Regions from separate parts of the Clostridium sp. JNZ X4-2 genome, predicted to be linked through region 1. Evidence: riboswitches for the same ligand, from Rfam matches in the RefSeq annotation. Region 1 holds a riboswitch; each other region holds the start of a gene.
What was found. A riboswitch is a leader RNA that binds a small molecule or an ion and turns the genes downstream of it on or off. The one in region 1 is predicted to bind S-adenosylmethionine.
Positions count from the first base shown of each region.

Region 2: another riboswitch for S-adenosylmethionine. It lies ahead of ACYUJ6_RS03745 (homocysteine S-methyltransferase family protein); the one in region 1 lies ahead of ACYUJ6_RS10715 (amino acid permease).
Region 3: another riboswitch for S-adenosylmethionine. It lies ahead of ACYUJ6_RS11640 (methionine ABC transporter ATP-binding protein); the one in region 1 lies ahead of ACYUJ6_RS10715 (amino acid permease).
Region 4: another riboswitch for S-adenosylmethionine. It lies ahead of ACYUJ6_RS13295 (YbaK/EbsC family protein); the one in region 1 lies ahead of ACYUJ6_RS10715 (amino acid permease).

Region 1 covers NZ_CM142685.1:2,235,262-2,243,530, forward strand. The annotation lists gene nifB (nitrogenase cofactor biosynthesis protein NifB) at 1-71, opposite strand, end outside; gene metK (methionine adenosyltransferase) at 192-1,388, opposite strand; gene ACYUJ6_RS10715 (amino acid permease) at 1,457-2,827, opposite strand; SAM riboswitch class I at 2,898-3,006, opposite strand; SAM riboswitch class I at 3,087-3,195, opposite strand; gene ACYUJ6_RS10720 (PLP-dependent cysteine synthase family protein) at 3,319-4,233, opposite strand; gene ACYUJ6_RS10725 (3-oxoacid CoA-transferase subunit B) at 4,669-5,334, opposite strand; gene ACYUJ6_RS10730 (CoA transferase subunit A) at 5,378-6,085, opposite strand; gene ACYUJ6_RS10735 (S-ribosylhomocysteine lyase) at 6,302-6,781, opposite strand; gene ACYUJ6_RS10740 (cation diffusion facilitator family transporter) at 6,870-7,742, opposite strand; gene ACYUJ6_RS10745 (ketopantoate reductase family protein) at 7,762-8,269, opposite strand, start outside.
Region 2 covers NZ_CM142685.1:794,740-803,008, reverse strand. The annotation lists gene ACYUJ6_RS03770 (argininosuccinate synthase) at 1-951, opposite strand, end outside; gene ACYUJ6_RS03765 (amino acid ABC transporter ATP-binding protein) at 996-1,775, opposite strand; gene ehuC (ectoine/hydroxyectoine ABC transporter permease subunit EhuC) at 1,814-2,464, opposite strand; gene ACYUJ6_RS03755 (ABC transporter substrate-binding protein) at 2,494-3,315, opposite strand; gene ACYUJ6_RS03750 (beta/alpha barrel domain-containing protein) at 3,484-4,173, opposite strand; gene ACYUJ6_RS03745 (homocysteine S-methyltransferase family protein) at 4,282-6,696, opposite strand; SAM riboswitch class I at 7,093-7,195, opposite strand; SAM riboswitch class I at 7,338-7,453, shown strand; gene ACYUJ6_RS03740 (hypothetical protein) at 7,431-7,559, shown strand; gene ACYUJ6_RS03735 (O-acetylhomoserine aminocarboxypropyltransferase/cysteine synthase family protein) at 7,572-8,269, shown strand, end outside.
Region 3 covers NZ_CM142685.1:2,425,703-2,433,971, reverse strand. The annotation lists gene ACYUJ6_RS11670 (cysteine desulfurase family protein) at 1-258, shown strand, start outside; gene thiI (tRNA uracil 4-sulfurtransferase ThiI) at 255-1,397, shown strand; gene ACYUJ6_RS11660 (S1C family serine protease) at 1,447-2,586, opposite strand; gene ACYUJ6_RS11655 (FxLYD domain-containing protein) at 2,573-3,898, opposite strand; gene ACYUJ6_RS11650 (HesB-like protein) at 3,921-4,259, opposite strand; gene ACYUJ6_RS11645 (DUF4317 domain-containing protein) at 4,444-5,628, shown strand; SAM riboswitch class I at 5,712-5,818, shown strand; gene ACYUJ6_RS11640 (methionine ABC transporter ATP-binding protein) at 6,022-6,801, shown strand; gene ACYUJ6_RS11635 (methionine ABC transporter permease) at 6,798-7,466, shown strand; gene ACYUJ6_RS11630 (MetQ/NlpA family ABC transporter substrate-binding protein) at 7,491-8,269, shown strand, end outside.
Region 4 covers NZ_CM142685.1:2,766,010-2,774,278, forward strand. The annotation lists gene recX (recombination regulator RecX) at 1-305, opposite strand, end outside; gene ACYUJ6_RS13280 (M16 family metallopeptidase) at 357-1,589, opposite strand; gene ACYUJ6_RS13285 (DEAD/DEAH box helicase) at 1,743-3,314, shown strand; gene ACYUJ6_RS13290 (flavin reductase family protein) at 3,484-4,065, shown strand; gene ACYUJ6_RS13295 (YbaK/EbsC family protein) at 4,248-4,742, opposite strand; SAM riboswitch class I at 4,817-4,918, opposite strand; gene ACYUJ6_RS13300 (phosphoenolpyruvate carboxykinase) at 4,998-6,734, opposite strand; gene greA (transcription elongation factor GreA) at 6,905-7,369, opposite strand; gene ACYUJ6_RS13310 (YitT family protein) at 7,772-8,269, shown strand, end outside.

The DNA.
Region 1 (8,269 bases):
TGGGCGGCACAATTATAGCATGGATGCTCTAATGTCCTCTCCTCAATACTTTTTGCAAAATTAACAGGCATATTTTATTATCTCCTCTCTCTTATAACTTTAAATAAAAAGGCTAGATAAGCTTATTTTCAACTTATCTAGCCTCCAGTATTTCTGGTCAACTACATTTAAAAAGCACAGAATTTTTTATTTTAATAGTACAAAACATTGTCAAACAACTTTTCCTTTATTTCATCAACCTTATCAAGTTTCTCCCAGGGCAAATCTATATCGGTTCTTCCAAAATGTCCATAAGCCGCTGTTTTCTTGTATATGGGTCTTCTCAGATCCAAATCTCTTATGATAGCTGCTGGTCTTAAATCAAACAGCTTATTTATAATTTCTATTATCTTCTCTTCAATGATTTTCTCCGTACCAAAGGTATCCACACTTATAGATACCGGTCTTGCCACACCTATTGCATAGGCAATTTCAACTTCTATTTTGTCTGCCACACCTGCGGCCACTAAATTTTTTGCTATCCATCTTGCTGCATATGCTCCTGATCTGTCAACTTTCGTAGGATCTTTTCCTGAAAAAGCTCCTCCCCCATGCCTTCCGTATCCACCGTAGGTATCAACTATTATTTTTCTTCCTGTAAGTCCTGAATCAGCCTCTGGACCTCCTTTTACAAATCTTCCTGTAGGATTAACAATATATTTTGTACTAAAGTCTATAAATTTTTCAGGTATTACTTTTTTTATAACCTCATCTATTATGTCCTTTTCAATTTGTTCGTGTCCTATGCCTTCTTCATGCTGGGAGGATATCAAAACTGTATCCACCCTTATAGGCTTTTCACCTTCGTATTCTACTGTAACCTGAGTTTTTCCATCCGGCCCAAGATAAGGAATAATTCCATTTTTTCTTACCTGGGCAAGTTTCCTTGAAAGTTTATGGGCTAATGATATGGGAAGTGGCATGTACTCTGGAGTTTCATTGGTGGCAAATCCAAACACCATTCCCTGATCTCCCGCACCAATTGCCTCAATAGTATCTTTTTCTCCTCGTTTGGCCTCCAGAGATTCATTTACCCCCAGGGCAATATCTGAAGATTGTTCATCTATGGAGGTTATAACAGCACAATTGCTGGCATCAAACCCAAATCTGGAATTATTGTACCCTATATCGCTGATAGTTTGTCTAACTATTTTAGGTATATCCACATAAGCTTTAGTTGATATTTCACCTACTAAAAGCACTAATCCAGTATTTACAACTGTTTCACAAGCCACTCTTCCATACTTATCCTGTTCAATGACTGCATCTAGAACTGCATCAGATATTTGGTCGCAAATCTTATCAGGATGTCCTTCTGTTACTGATTCCGATGTAAATAATCTACTCACTTTAAACCCTCCAATTTATTTAAATATTTTTTATGCATAACTCTAATACGAACTTAAAATGAAATTTTTTAAGAGTCTCTTATCTTCTTACTGCAAAACAACTTATATAAAATTACAAGTGCCAGTACCCATACCGGTATGACATAAAGAGCCACCCTGGTGGCAGGTAAAAATCCCAATGAAACAACAATGGCCAACAGATATATTATAGTAATATAGGATGATATAGGACACAGCGGCATTTTAAATTTGATTTTCTCACCTGCTGCAGATTTTTCCTTTCGAAACTTCAGCTGGGTTATTAGAATGGTTCCCCAGGCAGTCAGAATAGCTATAGTTGTCACTGAAGAAATATATCCAAAAACCTTTCCTGGAACAAAATAATTCAATATTACAGCAATTACTGCTACTCCTGTGCTGAAAAGTATTCCTACATAGGGTACTCCGGATTTATTCACTTTACCAAATACCTTTGGTGCATTATTATTCAGAGCCAAACTATAAAGCATCCTGCCATCCACATACAGAGCACTATTCATACCTGAAAGAGCTGCCGTTAAAATAACAAAATTTATAACTGATGCAGCTGCAGGAATTCCAACTTTGGAAAATACAAGTACAAAAGGACTTCCATCTATTCCAATTTTGTTCCATGGATAAAGCGCCAGCATTACAGTAATAGACCCTACATAAAAAATAAGTATACGCCAAAACACATCGTTTATTGCCTTGGGTATTGATTTCTGAGGTTCTTCTGCTTCACCGGCAGTTATACCAATAAGTTCCACACCTCCAAAAGCAAAGGTTACAAAAACAAAACATAAAATAAATCCCTTAAATCCATTGGCAAAAAATCCACTATTATCCCATATATTAGACAATCCAACAGAATGTCCAGCATTATTAAATCCTAAAAATATAATCAATATTCCAAAAATAATCATGCATATGATAGCAACTACCTTTACAAGGGCAAACCAGAATTCAAACTCACCGTAAGCTTTAACACCAATTAAATTAATTGCAATCAGTATTAATAAAAATATTAGGGCAGTAAGCCATTTTGGAAATTCAGGCAGCCAAAACTGAATGTAAATTCCCATTGCTGTAAGTTCAGCCATAACAGTAGCTGTACATTGAAACCAATAAGTCCAGCCCGAAAAGAATCCTGCAAAAGGCCCCAGATAACGAGTTGCATAAGCACTAAATGATCCTGAATTAGGCTGGTCTACAGCTAATTCCCCCAATGCCCTCATAATCAAGAAAATAAATAAACCACCTATTAAGTAGGCTAAAATAATAGCAGGTCCACCTGTTTTAATAGCATCAGCAGATCCATAAAATAAGCCTACTCCTATAGCACCGCCAATAGCAATCATCTGTATATGACGATTCTTTAAATCCTTTTTTAATGGCTGTTGTTCTAAATTTTTGCTCATTTCATACCTCCATAAAAAACTAATATAAAAACTTCCTACTTGAGAAAACATAGGAAGTTACATTTTATGTTTCTCATCTTTCAGGACTTACCTGCTGGAATTAGCACCATTGATTATATAATGCATAATCAGGTTGCCGGGTATCATAGGGCCAGTCCCTCCACCTCTCTTGATAAGAACTATCATATTTAATTTTAAATTTGAAGTCAAAATAAAAAACTTCCTGCTGAGAAACCGCAGGAAGTTATATTTCCTCTGTTTCTCATCTTTCAGGTTTTCACCTGTTGGATTTAGCACCGTTGGGTATATAATACATACCAGGTTGCCGGGTATCATAGGGCCAATCCCTCCACCTCTCTTGATAAGAAATTTTATATTTTGATCTACAAACATCAAACTGATTATATTTACTATATAATTTTTAAGCTCTCTTGTCAATACATATTAAAATAATAATCTCAATATTGTCAGCATCATTTGTCAGTTATCCCTTAATCATACAAACTTTTACTGAAGTATCTGTCTCCCCTGTCCGGAAATACAGTAACTATATTACCTCTATCTATAGTTTCAGCCAGTTTTAATGCTGCCGAAAGAGCTGCTCCTGAGGAAGATCCCACTATTAATCCTTCTCTTCTTGCAAGTTCCCTAACTGCGGAAAAAGCTTCATCATCATTTACTTTTATAACTTTATCCACTAAGTCCAAATCCATAGTATCCGGCAGGAAATCATTCCCTATGCCTTCAATGGCATAACCGTGTTCTTCAGTACCTCCACCAAGAGTAGAACCTTCCGGATCAGCCAGTATAGCTTTTATATGGCTGTTCTTTTCCTTTAAATATTTTGCTATACCCGTAAAAGTTCCCCCGCTGCCTGCCCCGGCAACAAAATAATCTATTTTCCCCTTCAGCTGTTCATATATTTCAGGACCTGTTGTAATATAATGAGCCTTGGGATTATCTGCATTTTCAAATTGCCCCAATGATATGGAATTGGGTATTTCATTTAAAAGTTCCCTGGATTTTTCTATAGCTCCCCTCATTCCGCTTTCCTCAGGAGTATGAACTATTTCTGCCCCAAGTGCTTTCATAAGCACCTGCTTTTCTATTGAAAACTTTTCTGGAACTGCAAATATTACCTTATATCCTCTATTTAATGCTCCTAGTGCAATTCCAAGCCCAGTATTTCCAGCTGTAGCCTCTATTATTGTATATCCTTTCTTTAATTTTCCCCTTTTTTCAGCCTGCTTTATCATATAATCGCCAATTCTATCCTTTACACTGCCTCCTGGATTAAAATTTTCAAGCTTTGCATATATATTGACTCCATCTTTTAAATCAAATTTATTTATTTTTAGTATAGGTGTTTCTCCTATCATTTCTTTAATATCATCAAAAACTTTCATATAAGATTCCTCCATCTAATACTTGTTAAATTCATTTATTATTTTTCAAATTCCGGAATTTTGAAAAACAAAAAACCTTCTGCCTCTTTACAGAGGCAGAAGGTTACTTCCGCGGTTCCACTCTGTTTAATAATATAAATCGTAAAAATAACAAACAAAATACGATAAATAAAATAAAACTTTTATTGGTACAATCATACCTCAACATTTTAACGGTTGTATCCGCTGAAATCTACTTCAATTCAATTCAGTGCTCCAAGATGCACTTCAATTACTCTCCGCTAAAATTTCCTTGCACCTAATGGAAATTTTCTCTAAATAGCATCCTGTAATTTACTCTTCTTATCATTGCAATTTTTAATAACCTCATAATACTACATAAATATAATTTAATCAAGTATTATTTTGCATTTTAAATAATTTCAACTTTATATATTATAAAATATCACTGACCTTTAAATTCTCCGATATTATAAGTTCCGGCTCAGTATCTTTAACAACTTGCTCTACTGTAAGTCCTTGTGCTATTTCTTCCAGAAGCAGTCCCTCATCTGTAACCTTTATTACAGCTTCATCAGTAATAATTAAGTTCACTGCTTTAACTGCCGAAATAGGCATGGAACATTTTCTCTTGATTTTAGATGACCCATCTTTGGCTTTATGTGTCATGGCAACCACTACCTTTTTAGTACCTACCAGTATGTCCATAGCTCCTCCCACTCCAGGTATATATTTATCATTTCCACATGGCACTGCCCAATTGGCTATATTTCCTTCTGAATCTACCTCTAAAGCACCTAATATGGTTATATCTACATGTCCACCTCTTAAAATCAGAAAAGCTGTATCTAAATTAGCAATGGAACAACCGGGCAGTGCATTTATTGGTCCTCCGCTTGCACCGCAAAAAAATGGACTGTCCTCATTTTCTTTTACATCTGTTCCAAAATTCAAGACCCCGTTTTCAGACTGCAGCATAACATTTATTCCCTTTTCAATATAGTTGGCTGCTAAAGTTGGAATACCAAATCCAAGGTTTACTACCATTCCATCCTTTAATTCTCTGGCAGCTCTTTTTGCTATCTTATTTTTTATATTCATTTGAAATTCCCCCCCGCTTTTAAGTTGTCCAATTAAATATAGATTATTGTAGTCTACTCCATACCTTTCTCATCTTACTCTGACATTCTTCATAACTGTATCCTACACATATTGCATCATTAAAAATTCCCGGCGTTTGAACTATCTCCGGTTTGATTTCACCGGCTTCAACTATTTCTTCAACTTCCACAATAGTTATATCTGCCGCTGCTGCCATCAGCGGGCTGGCAGTAGGTGCACCGCTATAAACAAGATTTCCCATTTTATCTGCCTTTTGAGCTTTTATTATAGCTACATCTGCCTTTAAAGGAGTTTCCAATAAGTATTCCCTGCCATCTACTTCTATCTTCTTTTTACCTTTTTCAAGCAAGGTTCCCAGTCCTGTAGGTGTCAGCACTCCACCTAATCCAGCAGCAGCACACCTTATCTTCTCAATTAGGCTGCCCATAGGATAATACTCCACTTCTATTTTGTTATCCATATATTGTTTTACAGCAGTAGGATTGGTTCCTATATGAGAACCTATAAACTTTTTTACAAGCCCATGATCAAACAGCAGTCCTATATCAAATCCTCCTCCTGGAAAAGAATTTGTTGAACATATAAGTGTCAAATCACTTATATTAAGTTCTACCAATTTATCAACAGCCATCAATGGTGTATTGCTTCCAAGAAATCCCCCAATCATAATGGTTGAGCCATTTTTAACATATTTCTTTATTGCTTCCTCCATATCTAAAAATTGCGGCATATTATATTCCCCCTTATAAAATAAACAGCCCAAAATCAAACTAGTGTAATATGATTACACTATATTATTTTATTGTAAACGACTACTGCTTGTCAATATCTTATATCTGCTGATTTCTAAAATGAATCTTGTTTAGTTATAATAATTAACCTAAGATTAAAAAGTCACTTTTATCATAAAATATGATAAAAGCGACTTTTATTAATTATTTCCATATTAATTTGGATAATTCAGCCTTTCATCCGGGATATCTGTCAAAACTTCTTTGAGAAATTTATCTGCCCAGTATTTCGCCATAGGAAGATTCATGTCCAAATAATTTCCACAGTCTTTTGGATCAGCTCCAGGTATATCTCCTTGAAAATTTAATATGAACTTATACATCTCCACCAGCAAATCCACAATATCCTTTGACTCATAGTCTCCATGCAAAATCAGATAAAATCCCGTTCTGCACCCCATGGGTCCAAAATATACGGTTTTATCTCCATAAATACTGTGATTTCTCAAAAAAGTTGCTCCTAAATGCTCAATGGTATGAACTTCCGCTGTATTCATAACAGGTTCATCATTAGGGCTTGTCATTCTTATATCAAATGTGGTTAGAACTACCTCTCCATATTTATCTTTTCTGGAAACATAAACACCTGGTATCAGTTTTAAATGATTGACAGTGAAACTTGAAATTTTATCCATGTAATATCGCCTCCTGTAGCATTTATTATACATCATGTTCAACCTGTAATCAATTATTCAGTTTTACCCTAATGTCCGAATACAACAGCTATTTCAAAGCCGGCTCTACATGTATAATTGCATATTTTATTTTAAATTCACTGCTCAGCATGCTTTCTATCTTTTCCGTAATACTATGACTTTCAAGTACGGTCAATTTGGAGCTGACGCCTATTACGATATCAAGTAAAATGTTGTTTCCATGTACCCTGGCCTTTACATCCCTGACACTGTCTACGCCTTCAACTTGATTTATTTTTCCAATTATCTTATCCAGCTGCCTGCTGTCAAAACCATCAGTTAAACTTTGGGCGGACTCCTTGAAAATTCCCATTCCTGTTTTTATTATCAGTATTCCCACTATTACTGCTGCCAGTGGATCTATCCAGGGAAAACCAAACTGCGATGCTATAATTCCACAGGCAGCCCCAAGGCTGACCCAGGCATCTGAAAGATTGTCCTTTGCAGCAGCCATAAGTGCCATACTCTTAATTTTAACTGCCACTTTCCTGTTATACCTGTACACTACATATACCAATACAGTACATACAATGGAAACCAATGCAGATATCATATCCGGTGCCTTGGCCTTGAAAAATATAGTGGAGTACACTGCATTGTAAAAAACCTCTGCTCCTACAGCTATCATTATCAAAGAAGCAACCAGGGTAGATACCGTCTGTGCTCTCAAATGTCCATAGGCATGATCCTCATCGGCAGGTTTTCTGGATATTTTAAGTCCTATAACAATGGCTAGGGAAGCTATTATATCCGTGGAATTATTAATGCCATCCGCGAAAAGAGCTCTGGAGTGAAAAAAATATCCTATACTGAGCTTAAATAAAGATAAAAACACATATACTATAACATTTACCTTAGTTCTCTTTTCTGCAATTTTAAGATCTTTATAATCCTCTTCCATCTATTCTCTCCTATAAAACCTACATTTTTGAAGCATTGCTCCACTCCACTGCCTTTATTATATTTAAAAGTGTCCTGTTTACTGGAGTATCTACTCCATATTTTTCTCCCAGTCTGCATACAGTTCCTGCAAATATATCGACTTCAGTTTTTCTGCCATATTCAATATCCTGACACATTGAAGTATTGCTGCGGGGAGGCATGGAAGCAAGTACCTTATTCCATTTTTCAATATCCCCTCCGCTTAAATTTATGCCGATTTTTTTGGATAACCTTACCACTTCCCACATGGCAGATTCCATAAGCTCTTTCGCCGCGCCTACAAATTGAAATACTCCATAATTCTCTCTTACAACTGCTGAAGCCTGATTTATCCCCACATTGATCATAAATTTATACCACAGGGAGTGCATCATATCCTTTGGAATGCTGTAGGCTATATCTGCCCTGTCAAAAAGTTCTTTTATCCTCTGTACTTTTTCCGAGTAAATATTATTTGTTTTTTCGCCAAAAACTATATTTCCGTAA
Region 2 (8,269 bases), 1.4 Mb from region 1:
AAACCAAAGTCCGTCATATACAAGTTCTCCATATTTTTGCGATACTAACTGTTTATAATGAAAAGTATCTTTGTCTATAGTCAGTCTTTCAAGAGCAGTGTGGGCAGCATACAATATAGTTCCACCTGGAGTTTCATATACTCCTCTGGATTTCATCCCAACTAACCTGTTCTCTACCATATCCACTATTCCTATTCCATTTTCTCCGCCTATTTTATTAAGCTGTTCCATCATTTCAACAGGATCTAATTCCTTACCATTTAATTTTTTAGGTTCTCCCTGTTCAAAATCAAGCTCTATATATGTGTCTTCATCCTTTGCCTTTTCAGGTGTATCAGTCATAAAATACATACTTGTTTTATGCTCATTCCTTGGATCTTCCAGATCTCCGCCCTCATGACTCACATGCCATATGTTTTTGTCGTTTGAATATATTTTTTCTTTAGTTGCAGCTACTTCTACTCCCTTGGAATTTGCATAATCTATAGCATCTTCTCTTGATTTTATATCCCATATTCTCCAAGGTGCTATTATCTTTATTGCTGGATCAAAACTTGCCACTCCCACTTCAAAACGTACCTGGTCATTTCCTTTACCAGTACAGCCATGAGATATATATTTAGCCCCTTCTTTATGTGCTATCTCCACAAGTCTCTTTGCCATGAGAGGTCTTGCAAGCGATGTTCCAAGCAAATATGCATTTTCATACACTATATTGGCCTTTACAGCCTTAAAAAGATACTCTTTTACAAATTCTTCTTTCAAATCATCAATATATACTTTGGAAGCTCCTGTGTTAATGGCCTTTTTTCTCACTGCTTCCATATCATCATCTTGTCCTACATTTATACAAGCTGCAATAACTTCCAAATCATAATTTTCTTTTAACCAGGGAATAATAATGGATGTATCTAATCCTCCTGAATATGCCAATACTACTTTATCTTTCATGAACTTGACCTCCAATATATAATATATTAAATTTTTATTATAACTTACTTGATAACTTTATCTAAAAATGCCTTAGTTCTCATTTCCTTTGGATGAGAAAATAATTCTTCCGGAGTACCCTGCTCTAATATCTTCCCTCCATCCATAAATATCACCCTGTCAGCCACTTCTTTTGCAAAACCCATCTCATGAGTTACAACTATCATGGTCATTCCATCCTTTGCCAAATCCTTCATTACATTTAAAACTTCTCCTACAAGCTCTGGATCCAATGCAGATGTAGGTTCATCAAATAGCATTATATCAGGATTCATTGCAAGAGCTCTCGCAATAGCCACTCTCTGCTGCTGTCCTCCTGAAAGTTTTGAAGGATAAAAGTCTTCTTTGTCCTTTAATCCAACTTTAGCTAAAAGTTTTTTAGCTTTCTCCTTTACTTGAGATCTTTTTTCTTTTTTAACTACCAGTGGTGCCTCCATAACATTTTCAATAGCCGTCATATGAGGAAACAGATTAAAGTTTTGAAAGACCATTCCCATCTTTGTAGTTATTTTTCTCAACATTTTCTTATCTTTAGGATTTAATTTATCTCCTTCTATAACCACAGTTCCATTATCCAATTCTTCCAGATGATTTAAACATCTTAAAAGGGTGCTCTTTCCTGAACCAGAAGCCCCTATTACCACTAAAACCTCACCTTTTTTAACTTTTATGCTGAGATCCTTAAAAACCGTTAAACCGCTAAAGCTTTTAGTTAAATGTGAAGCTTCTATCATATATTTATTTTTATCCGAAACTGTGTTATTATCCAAAATTGCATTTTCCATAGGTTACACCTCCAAATTGAATTCAAATGTTATACCAATTAACTGTAAATGGCCAACCTTCGCTCAAATATTCCAAATACAGTGGTGAATACAGTGGTCATTATAAGATATAGAACTGCTGCTGTAAGAAATACCGATATGGGATCAAAGCTGCTGGCATATATCTGCTGAGCTGATCTCATGAGTTCAACCATTGCTATAGTCGACACCAGCGAAGTATCTTTTAATATAGATATAAACTCATTTCCAACAGGTGGTATTATTATTTTCCAGGTTTGAGGCAATATGATCTTTCTCATAGTTTCGCCATAACTAAATCCCAGCGCTTTTGCAGCTTCAAATTGTCCTTTATTTATAGATTGAATTCCTCCTCTTATTATCTCTGCCATATAAGCTCCGCAATTCAATCCCAGCCCTAATATTGCAGCTGTAAAAGGTGTAAGCTCTATTCCTATAAAAGGTAATCCATAGTAAAAGAAAAATAATTGCAATAGTAGAGGTGTACCTCTAAATATCCATGTATAAAAACCTGATAATGACTTTAATATAATACTTTTAGACAGTTTTAAAAGAGCCAAAAATATTCCAAGGAGAGTTCCCAATATTAAAGTAATTACAGTAAGTTCCACTGTCATTACACTACCTTTAAGTAAAATAGGTAATATGTCCTTAATAAATCCTATATTCACTGTTCATACCCACTTCCTTTTTACATATATTATTTATATATGTCTTTTCCAAACCACTTCACAGAAATTTTAGACATAGTTCCATCTTTCTGAAGTTCATCTACTGCTTTTTGTACTGCAGCTTCCAATTCCTTATCTCCCTTTTTAAACCCTATTCCCATAGGCTCTTTAGTAAGCTCTTCACTGAGTACAGTATATTTCCCCTTTTTATCAGCAGCAGATATATAATATCTTCCAACTGGCTCGTCTACTATAACTGCATCAAGCCTTCCTATCAGCAGATCTTGGAGTTCTTCGGTAGTTTTATCATATTTTTTAACTTCTTTTATGCTTTTAAATTCTTTAACTACATTTTCACTGGTAGTACCAAGAGCTACTCCTACTCTTTTACCGTCTAAATCTTTAGAAGTTTTAATAGAATCATTTCCGGCTTTGGTAACTATAATTTGTGCGTCCTGCACATATGGCTTTGAAAAATCTATCTGCTTTTTTCTATCATCCGTTATACTCATTCCCGATATTATAACATCAAACTTTCCAGATTTAAGTGCCAAAACTATTCCATTAAATTCAGTACCTACAAATTGAGTTTTTACCCCCAACTTTTTTGCTATGGCATTTGCCATATCTATATCAAAACCTTTAAGCACATTTTGATTATCCCTAAATTCCATTGGTGGAAATGAGTCCTCTAGGCCTACCTTTAAAACGCCTGCCTTTTTTACTTTTTCCAAAGTATTTTGTGCGTCTTGTCCATTTCCTCCAGTGCTGCTGCTTCCGCATCCTGCAAATAAAACCACTGTGCAAATAGTTGCCAAGGCTATAACCATCAATTTTTTTAATTTCTTCATTTCTCTCTCCTCTTTTCAAATAATTAATACTTTAACTCCTTAGGTTAAGCATATAATAATTATACATATATTATTATAATTATGCAATACTTTTTTTATTTTTTTTAGACAACTTAAAAGTTGCATTTATATTAAAATAATATTTTTTTAATATAAATGCAACCTTTATCAAGCCTTTCTATATCGTTCCATTGTTTCCTTAAATAATTCCGCAGTTGAAGGTGGTGTATATGAAATGGCATTGGCACCTGCCCGTATAGTATCTCTAATACTCTCTTCATTTTTCCCGCCTGTAGCTATTATGGGAAATTCACTATACTCTTTTCTTATTTTTCTCACTAAATCTGCACTATTTTTACCTGCAGACACATTTAATATTGAAGCTCCCGCTTCTATTCTCTTCTCGATATCATCTCTTTCCGACACCACCGTAACTATAATTGGAATATCAATGGCATCTCTCACAGCTCCTATGATTTCATTGGATGTAGGGCTGTTCACCACTACCCCCATTGCTCCAGTAAATTCAGCATTCAAGGCCAGGTTTATAACCCTCTTCCCCATAGTAAGTCCTCCTCCTACACCGCAAAATATAGGTACATCAGAAGCAGTAACCAATGCCTCCGTTATAACTGATTGTGGTGTAAATGGATATACCGCTAAAATTGCATCTGCATTTATATTTTTTATAACCGCTATATCAGTAGTAAATGCCAAGGATTTTATTCTTTTGCCAAAAACCTTTATTCCACTAGCTTCTCTCATTACAACAGGGAGATTTATCATATGATCTCTAAGTGTTCCTCTTATTTCCGGTACATACTTTACAATTTTTTCATTAATAATTTTCTCGCTCATCTTTTATCTCCTCAAACCAGTTTATTATTTTTCTTACATATATTTTACATTAATTTGAGGGAATATTCTATAAAAATTTTTGGAAGCCTCAATTTAATACATATCTTTTCAATCAGAAAATATCTTTTCTGCTATTTTAACAGCTTCTCTGGCGTCCTTTGCATAATAATCCGCCCCTATCATATCTGCATAATTTTGATTTAATACTGCCCCGCCTACCATGATTTTACAGGTCAGTTTATTTTCCCGTACAGCATCTATGGTTTTTTTCATGTTGATTACAGTAGTTGTCATAAGCGCACTTAATCCAAGTAATTTTATATTATTTTTTCTTACTGCATCTACTATTTTATCCATATCCACATCCCTGCCCAAATCTATGACTTCAAATCCATAATTCTCCAAAAGAACCTTGACTATATTTTTTCCTATATCATGTATATCTCCCTTTACTGTAGCCAGTGCTATTTTTCCCTTTTCTATATTTTTTTCACCATTTTTTAATATGTTTTTCTTTATTATTTCAAAGGACCTTTTAACAGCCTCTGCAGATTGTATAAGCTGGGGCAGAAATATATCTCCCTCTTCATACTGCCTGCCTACTTCATCCAAGGCAGGGATTATATAAAAATTAACTATGTCCTCTTCCTTTTCACTTTTTAATAGCAGGGATGTTATTTCCACAGCCTGGTCTTCCATTCCCTCAATAATTGCAGTATTTAATTTTTTTTCATTATTTTTATCTTTTTTTCCCACTTCAGGTAGAATATTATCTCCCCATTTCGCCCTTTCACTCCTGGATTTATCTCTATATTTTGTTATGTAATTTTTCCCATCCCAGTCTATATTTGTTAAAACCTCAAAAGCTGATATAATATCCTTCACGCCTTGATCCTGTGTATTTATTATAGGCAGATCAAGACCTGCATTAAGTGCCAGTGCAAGAAAAGTTCTATTTAATATACACCTTCTGGGAAGTCCATAGGATATATTGCTTACTCCCAGAATAGTTTTTACTCCAAATTTTTCTTTCACAAGTTTTACAGCTTTTATGGTTTCCATAACTTCTTTTTGTTGTGCAGATGCAGTGAGTGTAAGACAGTCAACTATTATATCTTTTTTACTAATTCCATAGCAGGCCGCAGTTTTAATTATCTTTTCCGCAATTTTAACCCTGCCTTCTGCACTATCCGGTATTCCTTCTTCATCTATAGTAAGTGCTACCACACATCCCCCATATTTTTTCACTATGGGAAATACCTCTTCCATTGATTTTTTTCTTCCATTAACCGAATTTATTATAGGCTTTCCATTATATATCCTGGCTCCAGCTTCTAAAACCCTTGAATTAGGACTATCTATATCAACAGGCAATTGTACCGCCTGTTGTACTGCCTTTACTGCCTTTTCCATCATCTTAATTTCATCAATTTCAGGAAGCCCTACATTTAGCCCCAATATATGAGCTCCTTCGCTCTTTTGAGCTATGGCTTCTTTCTTTATATAATTGACCTTACCCTCTCTTAATTCTTTTTTATAGGCCTCCTGACCTGTAGGATTTATCCTCTCTCCAATAATTCTTATTTCATTTCCCAGAAAAACAGTATCAGTAGATGAACAAACTGCAGTATAATTTTTTTTCTCCACTTCCCTAGGAAGTACATCCTTCAGCTGGCCTATAATTGTCTTTATAAATTCCGGATTTGTACCACAGCATCCCCCCAAAATCCTGACCCCTTTTTTAGCCATAATCAGTATATTTTTTGAAAACTCTTCAGGGGTTATATCATAAATTGTATTTTTTCCGTCATATCTGGGCAAACCTGCATTAGGCTGTACCATGACAGGTATAGATGCATATTTTAATATTTCATCTACAATACCTTGAAGTTCTGCTGGACCCAGTGAACAGTTTACTCCAAGAGCATCCACTCCTAAAGCTTCAAGCGTAAACACCATGGTTTTAGGATCTGTTCCCATAAGTGTTCTGCCATCCTTTTGAAAGGTCATTGTACAAAATATCGGCAGGGAGCTGTTTTCCTTTGCTGCAAGAACAGCTGCTTTTGCCTCATATAAATCAGACATAGTTTCTATTAAAATTATATCCGCTCCGGCTTTTTCACCTATAATGACTTGTTTTTTAAACAAATTATATGCACTCTGAAAGCTCAAGCTTCCTGTAGGTTCCATAATTTGTCCAGTAGGTCCTATATCAAGAGCTACCAATTTATCTCCAGCTTCCTCCTTTGCAATTTTTACTCCAGCTGTAATAACATCTTTTATAGTATAACTGGAAAAATTGTATTTAAGTTCATTGGCTCCAAAAGTATTGGCTGTTATAATATGCGACCCTGCTTCTAGATATTGTCTATGTATTTTTTTTATTGCTTCAGGATTTGTCACATTAAACACTTCTGGCAGCTGACCCACTTGAAGTCCATATTTTTGAAGCATTGTCCCCATAGCTCCATCAAAAAAAATAAATTTTTTATCAAACTTATTTAACAAACTTTTAAAACTCATTTATTTCACCCTTTCTCAAATACAATTTACATTATCACTATATTTCAGCAGCTGTTAAAATTGTATAAACATTAGCTGATTTAAGCTCTCTATTATATATTTTTAGATTTGAATTTAATTTATCTCTCTTTATATAATATATATAAATTAATATATATACAAATTTTTTTCAGTACATTCTGATACTGCTTAATCAGTTGTACTTTTATAAAAATATATAAAAAAGCTGCCTTTCACAAGAAAAGCAACTTTCAATTTCATAAAAAGTTAATCTTTTCTTATCTTTCAGAATTCACTCTGCAACATATTCACCTCAATGCTAAAATTTTCCAAAATAATAGTACAAAGCATCTATATTACAGACAACAAGCTTTAATGTCCAGAAAAAAATTTTTCTATTCAACAATTAGAGCTTTTATTCTGCAGGAATTGACACCGATACATAATTGCCGGTTGTCGGATTTCATAGGGCCTGTCCCTCCATCTCTCTTGATAAGAATATTTTAATATTAATACTTTAAATAGAAATTGTCAATATTTCTGTAATTTTATTTTTTTATTCATGATTTTAAATTTTTTTCATTTTTCTATTGACAAGTCACTCTGTTATCTGTTATCATTTTCTCAATCGAATACGGAACTTCTTATCCAGAGCGGCTGAGGGACTGGCCCTATGATGCCCGGCAACCTGAATGATCATTTTCATTCAACGGTGCTAATTCCAGCAGGTGTATATGTATAACCTGAAAGATGAGGAGCATGAAGAAAAGTCTTCTTGTATCTCACCTGCAAGAAGACTTTTTATTTTGCCAAATTATATAGAAGTTTCGTCCAGAATATTTAATATATCAAAAGAAATATGAGGAGGAGTAAAAATGAGTGAAGAAAGAAAATTAAGTTTTGAGACATTACAGGTACATGCAGGTCAGGTACCTGATCCAACTACAGGAGCAAGGGCAGTGCCAATTTATCAAACAACGTCCTTTGTTTTTAAAGATGCAGATGAAGCTGCTGACTTTTTCCAGCTTAAAAAGCCAGGAAATGTTTATGCAAGAATAATGAATCCTACAGAAGATGTGTTTGAGCAGAGGGTGGCAGCTCTTGAGGGAGGCAGTGCCGGACTTGCTACTGCGTCAGGGCTTGCAGCAATATTATATTCTATATTAAACGTAGCAAGTGCAGGAGATAATATAGTTTCCGCCAGCACACTTTATGGTGGCACATATGAATTATTTTCAGTAACTTTAAAGAAGTTGGGAATTGATGTAACATTCGTAGATCCTGATGATCCTGAAAATATCAGAAAAGCAATTACAGGTAAAACAAAGGCAGTTTATGCTGAAACCATAGGAAATCCAAGGATAAATGTTTTGGATATAGAAGCTGTGGCAAACATAGCTCATGAAAATAAAATACCTCTTATTATAGATAATACTTTTGGAACGCCATACCTTGTAAGACCTATAGAATACGGAGCAGATGTAGTTGTCCATTCTGCAACTAAATTTATAGGCGGGCATGGAACTACAATAGGTGGAATTATAGTAGACGGAGGAAAATTTGACTGGAGAGC
Region 3 (8,269 bases), 190 kb from region 1:
GTTTCCTTTATAGGTGTCAGGGGAGAAGTTCTGCTTCACATGCTGGAGGGAAAAGGTATTTATGTTTCCACAGGATCCGCCTGCTCTGCCAAAAGCAGTAAGGACAGTCATGTATTGGAGGCTATTGGGCTTCCCAAAGAAGAGTTAAAAGGCACTATAAGATTTAGTTTTGGTGATGGCAATTCAAAAGATGAAGTGGATTATACTTTAGAAGTGCTGGATAAATCTTTAAAGTTTTTAAGGAGAGTAGGCAGATGAGAAAGTTATTGCTTGTAAAGTGTGCCCCGGAAATATTTTTAAAAGGATTGAACAAGGGAAAATTTGAAAGGAAATTAAAAGATAATATAAAAAATGTTTTTAATGACAGCAAGTATGATTTTGTAATAGATCAGGGAAGATGGTTTATAGAATGTGGTGATCTGGAGGATGGAATAAAAAGACTCAAAAGGGTATGCGGGGTGTCGGAAATATGTGTGGTAGATGAAATAGATTCCAATATGGAAAGTATAAAAAAACAGGCCCTGAAAAGTGTTTTCGAAAACAGGGGGAAAACTTTTAAAATTGTAACTAAAAGGGCAGATAAAAGTTTTCCTGAAACCTCCATGGATGTAAGCAGAGAAGTTGGGGCCTATATTTTACAAAATACTGAAAAATTAACTGTAGATGTGAAAAAACCGGATTTTTTTGTAAATATAGAGATAAGGGAAAAAACCTATGTATATTCAAAGAGAATAAAGGGGATAGGTGGAATGCCTTACGGCACTAACGGCAGCACCATGCTTATGCTCTCAGGAGGCATAGATTCTCCGGTAGCCGGTTATATGATGGCAAGGAGAGGGGTGCAGTTAAATTGCGTGTACTTTCACAGTCACCCTTATACCAGTGAAAGGGCCAAGGAAAAAGTTAAGGAATTGGCTGGAATATTGAAGAAATATACGGGAAGTATAAAGCTGTATGTTGTGCCTTTTACAAAAATACAAATGGGCATAATTGAGAACTGCAGGGAAGATGAACTAACTATAATAATGAGAAGATTTATGATGAGAATAGCCTGCAATTTAGCAGGCAGATATAATATAGATTCTGTAACTACAGGTGAGAGTATAGGTCAGGTTGCCAGCCAGACTATGGAAGGTCTCATTGTAAGCAGTGATGTGGCAGACAGGCCGGTGTTCAGGCCATTGATAGCTATGGATAAAGTGGATATAATGGATGTGGCAAGACATATTGGCACTTATGAAACCTCCATACTGCCCTATGAGGACTGTTGTACTATATTTGTGCCAAAACACCCTAAAATCAAACCAAAGGTTGAAGAAATAAGGAAAGCAGAAAGTGTTCTGGATATAGATGCTCTGGTAAAAGAGGCTGTGGAAAATACTGAGTTTTTTAATTGAGATCAGTTAAAAAAGTACAGTTCACTTAAATCTAAGTGAACTGTACTTTTTATTCTATGACTGTACTTTTACCGTCTAAAATTTTTAAATTGTTGTTTTCATACCCTACATTATATACTACATTGTATTTACTTGTCTTAGAGTTGGGCTCAGTTCCCTCAACAGCCTGGATTGTGGCTGAAACTTCTATATTCCCATTATTTGTTCCACCACAGATCATATTATCTATTTTTACAGATACAGTCTGAAGATAGCCCTTCCTGAAATCGTCATAAGCCGTGCTTTGCTGCCAGCCAGCTCCAAGAAGAGAATAGGCAGTTACATAGTCATTGGAATTTAAGCTGTTGTAGAAATATGAAACTAAGTAAGCAGCATCTTCATTAGTGGGCTTCTGGTTTTTGTCTGAAGTGATATCCTCAGGTGAAGATTTATATGTATTGGGATTAGCTGCCCAGTTGTCTATCATGGGAATAACTTGAGCTATTGGTATACTGAATCCTATGGACTCAGTATCTACTTTTGCAGAATTTATGCCTATAACCTGTCCTGTATTTCTATCCAGAAGAGGACCGCCGCTGTTGCCGGGAGATATAGGAGCAGAAATCTGATAAACATTTTTATACTGATAATTTTCCAGGTTGAAGCTTCTGTTTAATCCGCTTATTATACCAGTGGTAGCTGTGTTTTGAAGTCCAAGGGGACTTCCAAGAGCTATTATTTCATCTCCTATGTCAGCCTTTTTGTTTTTCAAAATCTTCATAGGGCTTTTTCCTCTTAAGTTATCAACTCTGACTAAAGCCACGTCTGTGATTTCGCTTTTACCTATAAGTTTACCTTTATATGTTGTAGTATCAGCCATTTTTATGGTTATGGAAGATCCATTGTTCACCACGTGTGCATTGGTTACTATATCTCCTTTTGTATCATATAAAAAGCCAGAACCGGTTATATTTTCGCTGCCGTTTTTTACTTCCAGGGATACAACCAGTTTTTGATTTTCATGTATTATTGCCTTTAAATTTTTGGGCTTAGGAGCACTTAGCGCTTCAGCCACATCTCCTAATTTAGATGAACTTCTAGAGGATTTAAGACTTATATTTTTATGTATAATTATACATGCAGCAGCACCAAATACTACAAGGGTTATTGTTATAAGAAGGGAGATTATAAAATTTCTATTTATTTTCATAATTGTCCTCCTGTGGCAAAACCCAGGTTATATTTGTAATTTTAATATGATGGCCTTTTGATAACCCATATTCTGTATTCTCAAATTCACCTGTATCATTTATATCCAGATGGTTAGGATATACGTAAGTAGAGTCACTTCCAAGTTCAGTGTTGTTGGAATCATATATGGTATAGTATATTTGAACTGAACTTATTGGCTTTGTAGCTATATTTTTAATATTTCCCTTTATTACAAAATCCCCATATTTGTTTACAGCAGTGGAAGCGGAAGTTACTTCTACTGCATTGGTCTTGTTATTTTTATCTTCCATGGCTGCTGAGGCCAGGGCGTTTTGAAGCCTGGTTTGTTCAGCTGCTTCAAAAGAATTTTTTTCGGATATTATAATCTGTTTAAAATTAATTAATTTCTTGTCATTTGGATTATAGGTAATACCCTTGTTTAAGGTTTCAAGGGCAGAAGTAAAATCATTTTTCTTCAAGTATTCGTTTGCAGTATCATAAGCTATGCTGCTTATTCTCTTTCTCAGTTCCGAAGCAGTTTCACTGGCTTCTTTTACATTGTAATTGGATATTTTATTGAGGAGTTCAGCCAAATCCTCTATACTGCTTTTATTATTCATTTCGTTTTTTATCTGTAGTACAGTTATACTCATCTTTTTATTGTCTATGTTTTTATTTAATAGGGAATAAAAAGCTCCAGCTTTGTCTGATATTAAATTACTGGTCTCATCCAGTTCATTTAAAGCTTTATTGTAATCTTTTTCCTTTATGTAATTGTCTAGAGCATTTATATGGGAGTTTACAATTTCACCATCCTGTAAAAACTTTTTATCTGCTTTTAAAGTTTCATTATTTGGACGTAAGCTTAAAGCTTTGTCTATTATTGGATAAGCACCGGATATATTACCTTGAAGTGCCATGTTTTCAGCAGTTACCCTATTCTTTTCTATATTTTTTGAAAGCGAAACCTGATAGAAATAATAGGTACAGGTTAAACCTGCAGTAATTACTGCAGATAAAAGGGGCATGGCTATATTTATGTTTTTATAAAAAGGAATTTTACGGCAAGCTTTATTTTTATCTTTTATACTTGAATTAGAATCTGTTACATTGTTATTTGATTTATCTGGAGTTAGAGCATTCACCTGATCCTTTTCTATGTTTTGTTTCAGGACCTGCCGTATGTTGTGAACTTGAATGGTGCTTCCATTTGAATTTTCCTCTTTAATATTATCTTTTAAATTGGCTCCACATTTTTCACAAAATAAAGCTTCACTGGAAATTCTAGCTCCGCATTTATAACAAAACATTGGGTCATTCTCCTTAAAATTATTAATTTTCACATCCATGACAGCTTTCACAATTTGAAACATTAGGATTAAATACAGGTGCTATAGTGAACTTTCCATCCCCAAGGCCATTTTCACTTCCACAAAGGAATATGAAACCACTGAATTGTACAAATAAATTCTTATCTACTATAAAGTTTATATCCTTTACCTGTTGAATTAAGTCATTATCAGTTTTATTGTCCACACTTATGTTAAAACGGGGACCATGACAGGACATGCCTTCTAAATAGATTCTTATTACATCACAAGTTATATTGTTTTCAGTTAAAAACTTTTTGAATTCACTATAGGCTATATCACTTATTTTTATAAAATTCATATAAAACCCTCTCTTATATAATAATTTATTTTTTTGCAAGTACATAAACATACTTTATATGTATTGTATCAAAAATTTTATATTTGTACTATAGAAATTTATTTATAGCAAATATTATTATATTTTGTTAAAATAAGTATGTATAAGATAGAATTACATAATTACATAGAGCGGAGATGTAAACATGAATAAAAAAGATTTGGCAAATATAAGGAAGGAATTTAAATTGGGAAGCTATAAGCTGCCTATTAAAGAGGTCTACAGCGTATATTTAAAAAAAGATAATGGAGAAATAATAACTAGGGAATTGGAGCATTTTGAAATGATGGAAATAGAGAAAAGAGAACTTTATTTAAATAATTTTAAGAAGGTGCTCACAGGTTCCCTGGATTCCAAAATATTTGAATTGAATTTTAGAGCAATGGAAATGGAAAAAAATCCGGATGACAGTGAAAATACCCAGCATATATTGTATAATGCTTTAAATTCCAAGGAGAGTATAGCTGAATTTGGAGATAAAGTAGTGGATAAAATATCTGAGAATTATACTTACGATACAGATGTAGTGATAAATTTTATAAAAGCGGAGTATTACAGCAGTAATAAAAAAAGTGAGGATGAAGGAGACAGTGACATAGAAGATTATGTGCAGGCTGTAGAATTTTTATTATGTAGTGTAAATAAAGTGGAAATTCCTAAAAAGGTATTAAAATTTGACTATACTGAAATGAAATTCAAGCCAAACTCTGCATTGGATATGATCATAAATTTAAATTCCCCCCTGGATGGATTTATGTTTCCAAGTTTTACATCTCAGTATGTAGATGTAAATAAGATAATATATTATTCTTCAAAGGCCAAACAAATTAATGGAACTTTTGTAGAGAAGGTACTGGATTGTACCATAAAACCTACAGCAGTAGAAGAAAAAGAAAATTTTAATGCCATATTGGGCAGCGCAGTAGGAGGCAAAATAAAACCGGATGTTATGCAGGACATATATGAAAAAATAAATGAAAAGCTTGATGAAGAAGACACAGAAGAAGAACCAACCTTAGATATGAATGAAGTTACAAAAGTTATGGGAGAAAGTGGTGTAGAAAGTACAGAATCTATTAAAAATGCTTTTCAGGAAGTATGCGGAGAAGATTATGAGTTTAAAGCCAGAAATGTAGTTCCGGATTTTAAAAGCAAATCCATAAAGATTGAGAATGAAAATACAAGCATAACCATAAAACCACAGGACTTGGGCAGTGTAAGGCAGGTAGTGGATAAAAAGGGCAGAAAATGTCTATTAATAGAACTGAAAGAAGATATGGTTGTAAATGGACTTAATCTGGAGACTGAGGAAATAGAAGATTATATCTAAATTTTCAATTTTTCAGTAAAAAATTTATTGACAATGTTTAGTATTGCTGATATACTGATTGTCATAATATTAAATATTGAATAAACTTATTAAGAGAGGTGGAGGGAAAGGCCCTATGAAGCCCAGCAACCAGTATTTACTAATGCATTGGTGCTAATTCCTGCAGCCTGTTATAGCTGAGAGATGAGGTAATCATGAGAATATAAACTCAGGGGTTTCCTCTGAGTTTTTTATAATTTAATTAAATATAAATTTTAAAGGTTCACCAGAAAAACTGGAGACTAAATTCTGATTTATAAGATTTAGTCTCTTTTTGTTTTGGCAAAATTTATTTTGATTGAAGAGAGATGACATATAGGCAATTATTAAAAGGAAAGGAGGAAGGAAATTATTATGATAAGTGTACAAAATTTAAGTAAAACCTTTAGTACGCCTAAAGGTAAAATTCAAGTACTAAAAGATATAAACCTTGAAGTGGAGAAAGGAGATATTTTTGGAATAATAGGCTTTAGCGGAGCTGGAAAATCTACAATGATACGCTGCTTGAACAGGCTTGAGGAACCAACTACAGGTACTGTACTCATTGGAGGCAAAGATATTACTGCTATGGATAAAAACCAACTTAGAGAAGCTAGAAAAAAAATTGGAATAATATTTCAAGATTTTAACTTGTTTGATTCAATGACTGTATATAAGAACGTAGCTTTTCCTCTAAAGATATCCGGTTATCCTGAACAAAAGATAAAAAACAGAGTGCATGAAATATTGAGTTTAGTAGAGCTGAGTGACAAGGTGGATTCTTATCCTGCCCAATTAAGCGGAGGTCAGAAACAGAGAGTGGGTATAGCCAGGGCACTGGCCAATAAACCAGATGTGTTATTAAGTGATGAAGCTACTTCTGCATTAGATCCTCAGACTACTTATTCCATATTGGAGCTTTTAAGGGATATAAATAAAAAACTTAATTTAACTATTCTGCTTATAACCCATGAGTTGGATGTTATTAAATATATATGCAATAATATGGCAGTAATTGAAGAAGGTAAGATTGTGGAAACAGGAAGCACAAATTCAGTATTTTTAAATCCTAAAAGTGATACTGCTAAAAAGTTTGTTAAAATAATGAGAAGTCTCAGTGTGAGTTCCAATTATCCTGGAGGTGAGGTAATATGACTGATGATTTTAAAATGCTGATTCTAAAAGGATTGTCGGAAACCATAGAAATGGTAATTATAGCTGGCTGCATAGCACTGCTCATCGGGCTGCCCCTTGGAATTATTCTGGTTGTTACTAAAAAAGGACATATTTTAGAGCATGAAAAATTAAATAAAGTATTGGCTGCTATAGTAAATGCAATAAGATCCCTTCCTTCTATAATATTAATTGTGGTCTTGTTGCCATTAGCCAGATTGATAGTAGAAACTACCCTGGGTATGAAGGCGGCTATTGTTCCAATATCCATAGGAATAGCACCTTTTTTAGCTAGAATTATTGAAACATCAATAGAAGAAGTAGAATGGGGAAAAATTGAAGCAGCTTTGGCTGTAGGAGCAAAACCATTTCAGATTATATTAAAAGTTTTAATACCAGAAGCACTGCCCTCACTTATAAGGGGGATTACGATTTCAATTATATCCATTATTGAATTTACTGCCGTGGCTGGTGCTATAGGAGCAGGAGGATTGGGAAGCCTGGCAATACGTTTTGGTTATGAGAGATTTCGTAAAGACATTATGGCGGCTACAGTTATACTATTAATTTTTCTGGTACAATTTATACAATTTTCAGGAGATCATATTTCCAGATATGTAAATAAAAAAAGATATAAATTTGATTGATTATTTTAAGGGAGATGAATTAATATGAAAAAGAAAAGTGTAATATCATTGATACTGGTGTTGGTTGTAGGATTGTTTTCAGGCTGTGGAAGCGGTGCTGATTCAAAGAGTACAAGCAGTTCAAGCCATAAGAGCAAGAGTGTTACAGTGAAGATAGGAGCTGCAGCAGTGCCCCATGCGGAAATATTGAACCACATAAAACCCGCTCTGGCAAAAGAAGGAATAAATTTGGATGTTGTAGTACTGGATGATGAGGATCAATTGAATCCAGCTTTGCAGGAAAAACAGATAGATGCGAATTATTTCCAGCACCTGCCTTATCTGGAGTCTGTAGCTAAAGAAAAAGGATATAATTTTGCAGTAGCTGGAAAAGTTCATGTGGAGCCAATAGGTTTTTATTCTAATAAAATCAAGTCTAAAAATGAGCTCAAAAGTGGTGCCAAAATTGCAATACCTAATAACCCATCCAATGAATACAGGGCTTTGGAACTTCTTCAGGAGCAGGGGTTAATTAAATTAAAATCTGGAATAGCTAACTATAGTGCTACACCTTCGGATATTGTAGATAATCCTAAAAATCTACAGTTTATAGAAGTTGATGCAGCTCAGCTTCCTAGGGTACTGCCGGATGTAGATGGTTCCATAATAAATACAAATCTTGTGCTTGAGGCAAAAATGGATCCTAATAAAGCATTATTTAGAGAGGACAGCAAATCACCCTATGCCAATCTTATTGTAGTGAGAAAAGGCGATGAAAATAAGAAGGAAATAAAAGAAATAGTAAAAAAACTTAATTCAGAGGA
Region 4 (8,269 bases), 530 kb from region 1:
AAATCCATAACTTTTTCAATAACATCTTCATCATATTGTTTTTCAACCAGTTTATCCTTCATTTGTTTTTCCGTCTTATAGTTCTTCTCTAATATTTTAAGAGCAGAATTTTTGCATTTCATATAATTGTTTTCATTTATTATACTTTTAAGATACTCTACATCTACAACTTTTCCCTTCACTATATTAAACTTATATACAAGTTCTAGATTACAGGAAAAAGCAAATTCATTATCTATATATATGTTAGTTCTTTCTTTACTTTTCTTCTGGATTTCAATTTTAGTGACTATATGCTTATCCATAATCTTCTCCCTAAATTTATATAAATAATTGATAAAGGTCCACATTAACCATTAAGGTTTTCTTTTCAGTATATGGATAGTAGGATTTTTAAAGACAATTTTAGCTACTTCATATATATCCTCTTTCTTTATATCTTCAATTTTCTCTATGTCATAAATGAATCTATATATATTATCCTCCTTCATGGATTGATGTAAAACATAATTTCCTATATCTGTTGGATCTTCCAGTGTAAATACTACTGCAGTTTTTAATACTTTTTTCATTAAACCCATTGTATTGTCATCAAAAGCTACCTTTTCATTCTTTACATTATTTATACAATCTTCGATAACACGGACAGCATCCTCTATATTTTCTTCTTTTACAGAAGTGTATATGTATAAAGTTTTCACCAAATCCGATAAGTCCAAATCAGTATATATATCATAAGCAAGTCCTTTTTCTTCTCTCAATTTCCTGAATAGAATGGAATTACTGCTTTCTCCAAATTTATGGTTCAATATTCTAAGAGCCATTTCCTGTTTTTTACTCAATCCATAAAAGGTAAACAAGTATATTATTGTACTCTGTTCTATATCCTTTTTATAAGAAATCTTTTTGCAGGAAAGGTTTTTTTCAATTATAACATCATTTCTTTTAAATTCTCTACATTTCCATGTTCCAAAATATTTTAGAATCAACTTATAGATCTCCTCATGCTTATAAGGGGAAACTACTGATATAAAACAATTATTGGGTACATAATATCTATTATAAAATTTAATTAAATCATTTCTTTTATATTTACTTACCTTTTCTTCATTTCCCGTTATGTCGTATCTAAGGGGACCCTTCTTAAATGCCAATTCATTTATTTTTCTAAAGCTATAATCCTCTATATCATCCTTACTGGTTCTTATTTCCGAAAGTATAACTTCTCTCTCCCTTTCAATTTCCTCCCTGGGGAATGTAGAGTTCATAAGCATATCCGAAACAATATCCATAGCTCTTTCTAATTCTATCCACAATGATGTAATGCTATACACCGTAGAGTTATTATCAGTATAAGCATTGTATTCTCCACCTAAAGCTTCCAAATCCATATTTAGCTTTTTATTATCCCTGTGCTCTGTACCTTTAAAAAGCATATGTTCAATAAAATGAGATATGCCTTTTTCATTTATATCTTCATATACAGCACCAATTTTAATACCAGCATGAAAAGCCGCTATTTGAGTATCTCTCTTTATAGTAACAAGTTTTATACCATTAGGCAGGATACTTTCCTTAGCATCAAACATATGAAATTCTCCTTTAAATTTATTAGTATATTCTATTATAGTTTATATTATTGTAAATAAAAAGAGTTGCAATTAAATTAAAATTTGATAATATGTATATACTATGATATGATAAACTTTGTTTTGTAATATAAAAAAGAAAGAGGAATTTCAATGAAAAATATTAATTTTAACGATTTAGACTTGGATCCCAAGATCCTCCAGGCCATAGATAATATGGGATTTGAAGAGCCATCACAAATTCAGGCAGAATCAATTCCAATAATATTAGAAGGAAAAGATGTAATAGGCCAGGCACAGACAGGTACGGGAAAAACTTTAGCCTTCGGAGCACCAATGCTGAGCAGGATAAATTCCAAAGATAAAAAAATTTCCTGTATAATAGTTACACCAACTCGAGAACTCGCCATTCAGGTAAATGATGAATTGTCTCGAATTGCTAAATTCAAAAGAACATCACTGCTTCCAATATACGGCGGCCAGCCTATAGAAAGACAGATTAAATCCTTAAAAAGAGGTGTAGATGTAGTCGTAGGCACACCTGGAAGAATACTGGATCATTTACACAGAAAAACCCTGGATTTAAGCAGCATACAGTTTTTAATAATAGATGAAGCAGATGAGATGCTGGATATGGGTTTTATAGAGGATATAGAGGATATCATCAAATCATGCAGTTCAGACAGGCAGACACTTCTCTTTTCCGCTACTATGCCAAATCAGATAAAAAGATTAGCTTCAAAGTATATGAAAAACGATGTAAAGTATATAGAAATAGCCAAGAACACACTGACCGTAGAAAAAACAAAACAATACTATTATGAAATAAAAAACAAGGATAGGTTTGAATCTTTATGTAGAATTTTAGATGTAGATGAACCTTCAAGCGCTATTATATTTTGCAAAACCAAACGTGGTGTTGATGAATTAGTGGAAGGCATGCAGTCAAGAGGATATAACGTAGAAGGCATGCACGGCGATATGGGACAAAATCAGAGATTAAATACCCTGAGAAAATTCAAGGATGGTTCTCTGGATTTCTTAGTGGCCACAGATGTAGCTGCAAGAGGTATAGATGTAGAAAATGTCTCCCATGTTATAAATTATGATCTTCCTCAGGATACGGAATCCTATGTACACAGAATTGGAAGAACGGGAAGAGCCAATAAAGACGGCATTGCTTATTCTTTAGTAACTCCTAAAGAGTATATACTGTTAAAACAAATAGAAAAGTTTACTAAGAGCAAAATAAAGAGAAAAGAAATTCCTACAGTAGATGATATATTCGAAGCTAAATATAAGAATATAGAAAAACAGATAAGAGACGTTATATCTGAAGGCAATTATAAAAATTTTATTCCAGTGGCAACAGAATTGGATGAGGAATATAATTTAGTAGATGTAGCTGCTGCCCTTATGAAAATAATTTTCGAGAAGGAATTAAGTTTTAATTACAAGGAAAATTCCATAAGTACAGAGGATGAAAACATAAGATTATTCTTTTCCATAGGAAGAATGGATAATATAACTCCAAGAAAATTATTGAAATTTATAACTGAAACCTCTTCAGTGGAAGCTTATGAAATAGGTGATATAGATATATTAAATAAATTTACTTTTATAAACATACCGGAAAGATTCGGAAATATCATACTAAAGAAATCCAATGGTAAAAGACTTCAAGGAAGAAGAGTTTCTGTAGAACTGGCAAAAAGTAAAAAATAATTTTCACTTTACTTTTCTCAGATTAATTTACCTCATAGTGACTAAATCAAGGCCCTATAAATACCATGAAATACGTCCAATGGTTCCTAGGGCTTTTTGCTTATTGTATAGCATTTATAGAAAATACATCATAAACATAAAATGTGTATAAAACAAGTGGAGGCTACATATGAATAAATTAAATTTTAAAGGCAGTGCAATGTTAAACCCTACTCCAGTAGTTCTTGTTACTTCTAAGAACAAATCCAGCAAACTAAATATTTTTACAGTTGGATGGATAAGCACTGTCTGCACCAGAGAGCCAATCATCTCCATGGGAATAAGACCTGAAAGGCTTTCTTATGAATATATTAAGACAAGTGGAGAATGTGTCATAAATCTTCCTGCAAAAGATATGGTTAAGATTGTAGACTATTGTGGTGTTATTTCCGGAAGGACAGAAGATAAAATCAAACACTTTAACCTGCAGCTTAATAAAGGTGTATCCATTTCTACTCCTTCGTTACAAAAATCTCCAATAGCTTTAGAATGTAAAGTAAAATCAGTTACACCTCTTGGAACCCATGACTTATTCCTGCTTAAAGTTTTAAATGTTAAAATAGATGAAAATTTATTGGATTCAAATGGCAAAATACATTTTGACAAGGCAAATCTTATCTGTTACAGCCACGGAGAATATTATAGTTTGAATTCAAAATCACTTGGCTCTTTTGGTTATTCAATTAGGAAGAAAAATAAAGCCCCAAGATAAGGACTTTTATTTAAGCTTTGAAAAATAATAATGCACACACAGTTATAGTTGCCCCGGTTGAATAAGCATTAAATCAATTTATGCTCTGGAACATTTTTATTGGGCAAAGCTGTATTACAGACATGACTACCATGGGAAAACTTAATACCTAAACAGAATTCCCTCACAAACAATATAGGGCTTTAATCCTGACTGTCAATTTGTTTAGAACACATATTACCTTCGCAAACATCTATCCACTGCCCATTGACTAAATTGCTGATTGTTTCAGGCTCTATTTTAAGAGCAAATTCCTTTGAACCAGCAGCAGGGTATACGTATTGAAAATCTTTTATAGACTCATCCAAATATACTTTAATAGGATTTTTTAATCCAAAAGGACATAGTCCTCCTACAGGATGACCTGTAACCTCCAACACTTCATCGTGATTCAGCATCTTCGCCTTGGTTTTAAAAAAGTTTTTAAATTTTTTGTTGCTGACTCTCAAATCACCCCTCATGACTATTACTATATCTTCATCTTTAAGCTTGAATGCCAATGTTTTTGCTATATATTTAGGATCTGTATGTATGGTTTCTGCAGCCTGCTGTACTGTGGCTCCACTATGTGGAAGCTTAAATACAGGATTTTCAATACCCCTATCTAAAAAATAATTAACTACACTTTCTACACTCATCTTCAATTCCTCCAATTTTTTTAAATAAAAAATCTCCTTATAGATAAGCTATAAGAAGATTTACGTACTTCTATATCTTATCTTCCAGGTATTACCTGCTGGAATTAGCACCTTAAAATATAATTTTAGGTTGCTGGACATCATAGGGCCAGTCCCTCAGTCTCTCGCGATAAGAATTGTGATATTTAATTATATAAAGAATATCAAAACATTAACTTTTTGTCAACTTATGTTTTTGATAAATCACAATATTTTTTACAGATTTTTTATTTCTTCCAATAGTTTTAAAGCAGCCTTTTTAGGTCCTTCCTTTTCTCTGCCGCTTATACCTAGACAGGTTCTAAGCTGACCCACCTTTATACCTGACTTAAAAAACTCATCCAGATATCTTCGCAATATTTTATCTGTTTCCTCTTTCTTTTGTACGGGTCCAAATGGATTGGCAAAATAAGTCCCCACAAGTCCTTTTTCAGTAGTAGTTCCCTTGGCAATTCTCTTTCCAGCCCTAAACACTCCTATGGCTTCATCTGTAGATTTAAAAAATTCCAGTTCATCACCATCTTCATAATTGTTTGCATATAAAAATAAATCTATAGGATATCCCTTTGTAATCTCTGTATAACTGGCAACTGGAATAACCAGTCTGGCATTTATCTTGTCGGGATTCATAAATATACTTCTGTCTATCTGTCTAAATGCATATCCCGTATCCAAGTCGTCCAGCCTTACAAAAGCTCCTATTTCAGTGCCATAGGCCAATGGTTTATTATCCTCTTTAATTTTAACCGTACCCATATCATCAAAAACTACAGTCATATCACTTATATAATCTTCTCCCAATTCCCTAAATGCCTCCAGGCTTTCTGATTTCCCAGCACCGCTGTCTCCCATTATAATTATGTTAGCTGTCTTATTATCCTTTGTTACTATATTTACCATAGCTCCATGTATTGGCAAATATCCTTTCTTTATCATTATAAGATTATGAAGGGTCAACGTCATTTTCTTCATATAACCAAAATAATCTATATCTTCACTGTAATTTACATATCCAAGCATTATGCCGTTTTCTGCGTCATCGTAAAAAATAGTTCTTATATCTTCACAATTATCCCTAGCCCCAAACACATAAATTATATCCGGCTTCTTTCCTCTATATTCTTCTTCACTTGCCATTTCAAATAAATTACACAATGTAACCCCATGGGCCATAAAATCCCTGTGAAAATATATATATGCCAAGAGACTCCCAACCTTTGCCGGATAACAAAACCAGTGATTTGGATTTAAAGAACATCCTGCTAGAGGATTGGATTCACATTCACTAAAAAATCCATCTCTTTTATTTTTTCCTGGGTAAATTATAAAAGGAGGATCTAATATTATAGATTGAATAAAGGGTATCTGGTTAAGACATCTATAATCTTCCGGACATGGCCATGCTATATTATTCAATATTAACCCGGCATTTCCACCTGCAGGAAGCTGCCTGTACACCTGAGGTTTATGTCCCAGTACGCTTTCCTCTATCTTTCTATAAGTATCCAATATCAATTGTGAGAATTCATTATTGGCTTCTATAAAGCTTACATTTTCAAGCCCCTCTCCAATTTTATTATTCTGTACAATAGTATACCTTTCTAGTTTTCTCCAGAACCCATATAAATCTTCGATAAATAATATAAATTCATCCCTGTTTTCCAGCAGAATCTTGTAACTTTTATCAAGTTTTAATACTTCTTCTCCCTTCAAGACCATTAGAAGCTTAAACATGGTAATTACTGTATTTAACATTTCTCCATCATCTTTAAAGTCTATATTTCTACAAATATATTTATAAATATTTGTATCTTTATTCTTTATCTTCATAAAGTAATCCTTTAAAACACGTTTAAAAACATTGCTGTCAAATAGCTTTTCTGCAGTATTACAATATTTAGCTGTAAAATTCACCATAACTTTACCATTATTTAAATAAAATTCTTTTTCCATAATGAGCCCCCTATAGATTTATCTTTTTTAACAAATATATAATAAAGTTTTATCACTTTTAAATTAATTAATCAATATTTTAAAACTTGAAATCCAAAGTTTTAAGTTTTTTTCATATATAATTTTGAGTAAAAAAAATACTCCGCCAGATAAAATATCCAGCGAAATATTTATAAAAGCTTTTCTACTTCAACATCATAGTTTCCGTCCGGAGATACAACCGTTGCTCTCTCCCCTACCTTCAGCCTAAATAAAACCTTACCCAGAGGTGATTCTATACTTATCTTCATTTTCTTTACATCTGATTCTACAGAACTTACAAGGGTAACTTGTTCAACTTCATCTACATCACAAAATTTTACTTCTGCCGTCTTATTTATATCGAACACATCTTCATCCTGTGAGCTCTCTATTATTACAGCATTTTTAAGTTGATTTTCCAGTTCCTGTATTCTGGTTTCAGTCATGGACTGATCATCTTTAGCTGCACTATAATCAGCATTTTCACTAAGATCTCCCTGTGCACGGGCAGCTTTCAATGCCGCTTTTATTTCTACCCTTTTAACTGTTTTTAAATATTCCAACTCCTGCTCAAGCTTTTTTTTACCTGATTCCGTCAAAATTACATCTTGCATAAACAATTCACCTACTATTCTAAATTTTCTATAATGTCATTATAAAATTCGTCAATTTATATAAATTTAATACATTTATATATTAATTGTTTTACTACCTTATTATAATATTACTAATTGAATAATACAACCCAAACAAGAAAAACTCAAGACTAATGGTATATTCAGATGAAAAATTTGTAATAATTTATTCCCTTCAAAGTAATATTAAAAACATATTGACATAATAATATTTACCATTATATAATATTATTAGAAACATCTTAAAAGACGTATATGCAGTATTTATAATTTGTATGTATGAGAGCATATAAATCTAAGAGAACCTTACTTGGATTTCATATGCTTTTTTTGGTGGATAAACTTAAAATTCAATAATAATTATATAAAGGGGACTAATTTATGAAGATAAAGCTAAAAAACATTTTTTTCATGTTAATGGGAACATTTTTAGTAGCCTTTGGAACTTATTTTTTTCTAGCTCCAAACCACATCGCAGCTGGTGGCACAAGCGGCATTGCCATAATTATAAACAGTGTATTTCCAAACCTCCCCATAGGCTTATTGATGATGGGAATGGAAGGTATATTATTCACCATAGGGATTATAATAATCGGACCCGTATTTGGTGGTAAGACCATATTTTGCAGCTTCTCTATATCTGCGCTGATTCTATTGCTTGAAAAAATATACCCTAATATAAAACCCTTTAGCAGTGATATTTTGATACAACTTATACTTGGCATATTGATATGTGGAATGGGGATGGGTATAGTATTTAATCTTAATGCTTCCACTGGCGGGACAGATATAATTGCAAAAATAATAAATAAATATACAAAAATAAGCATAGGTAAATCCGTATTGATAGCTGACATAACAGTAACTATAGCTGCCACT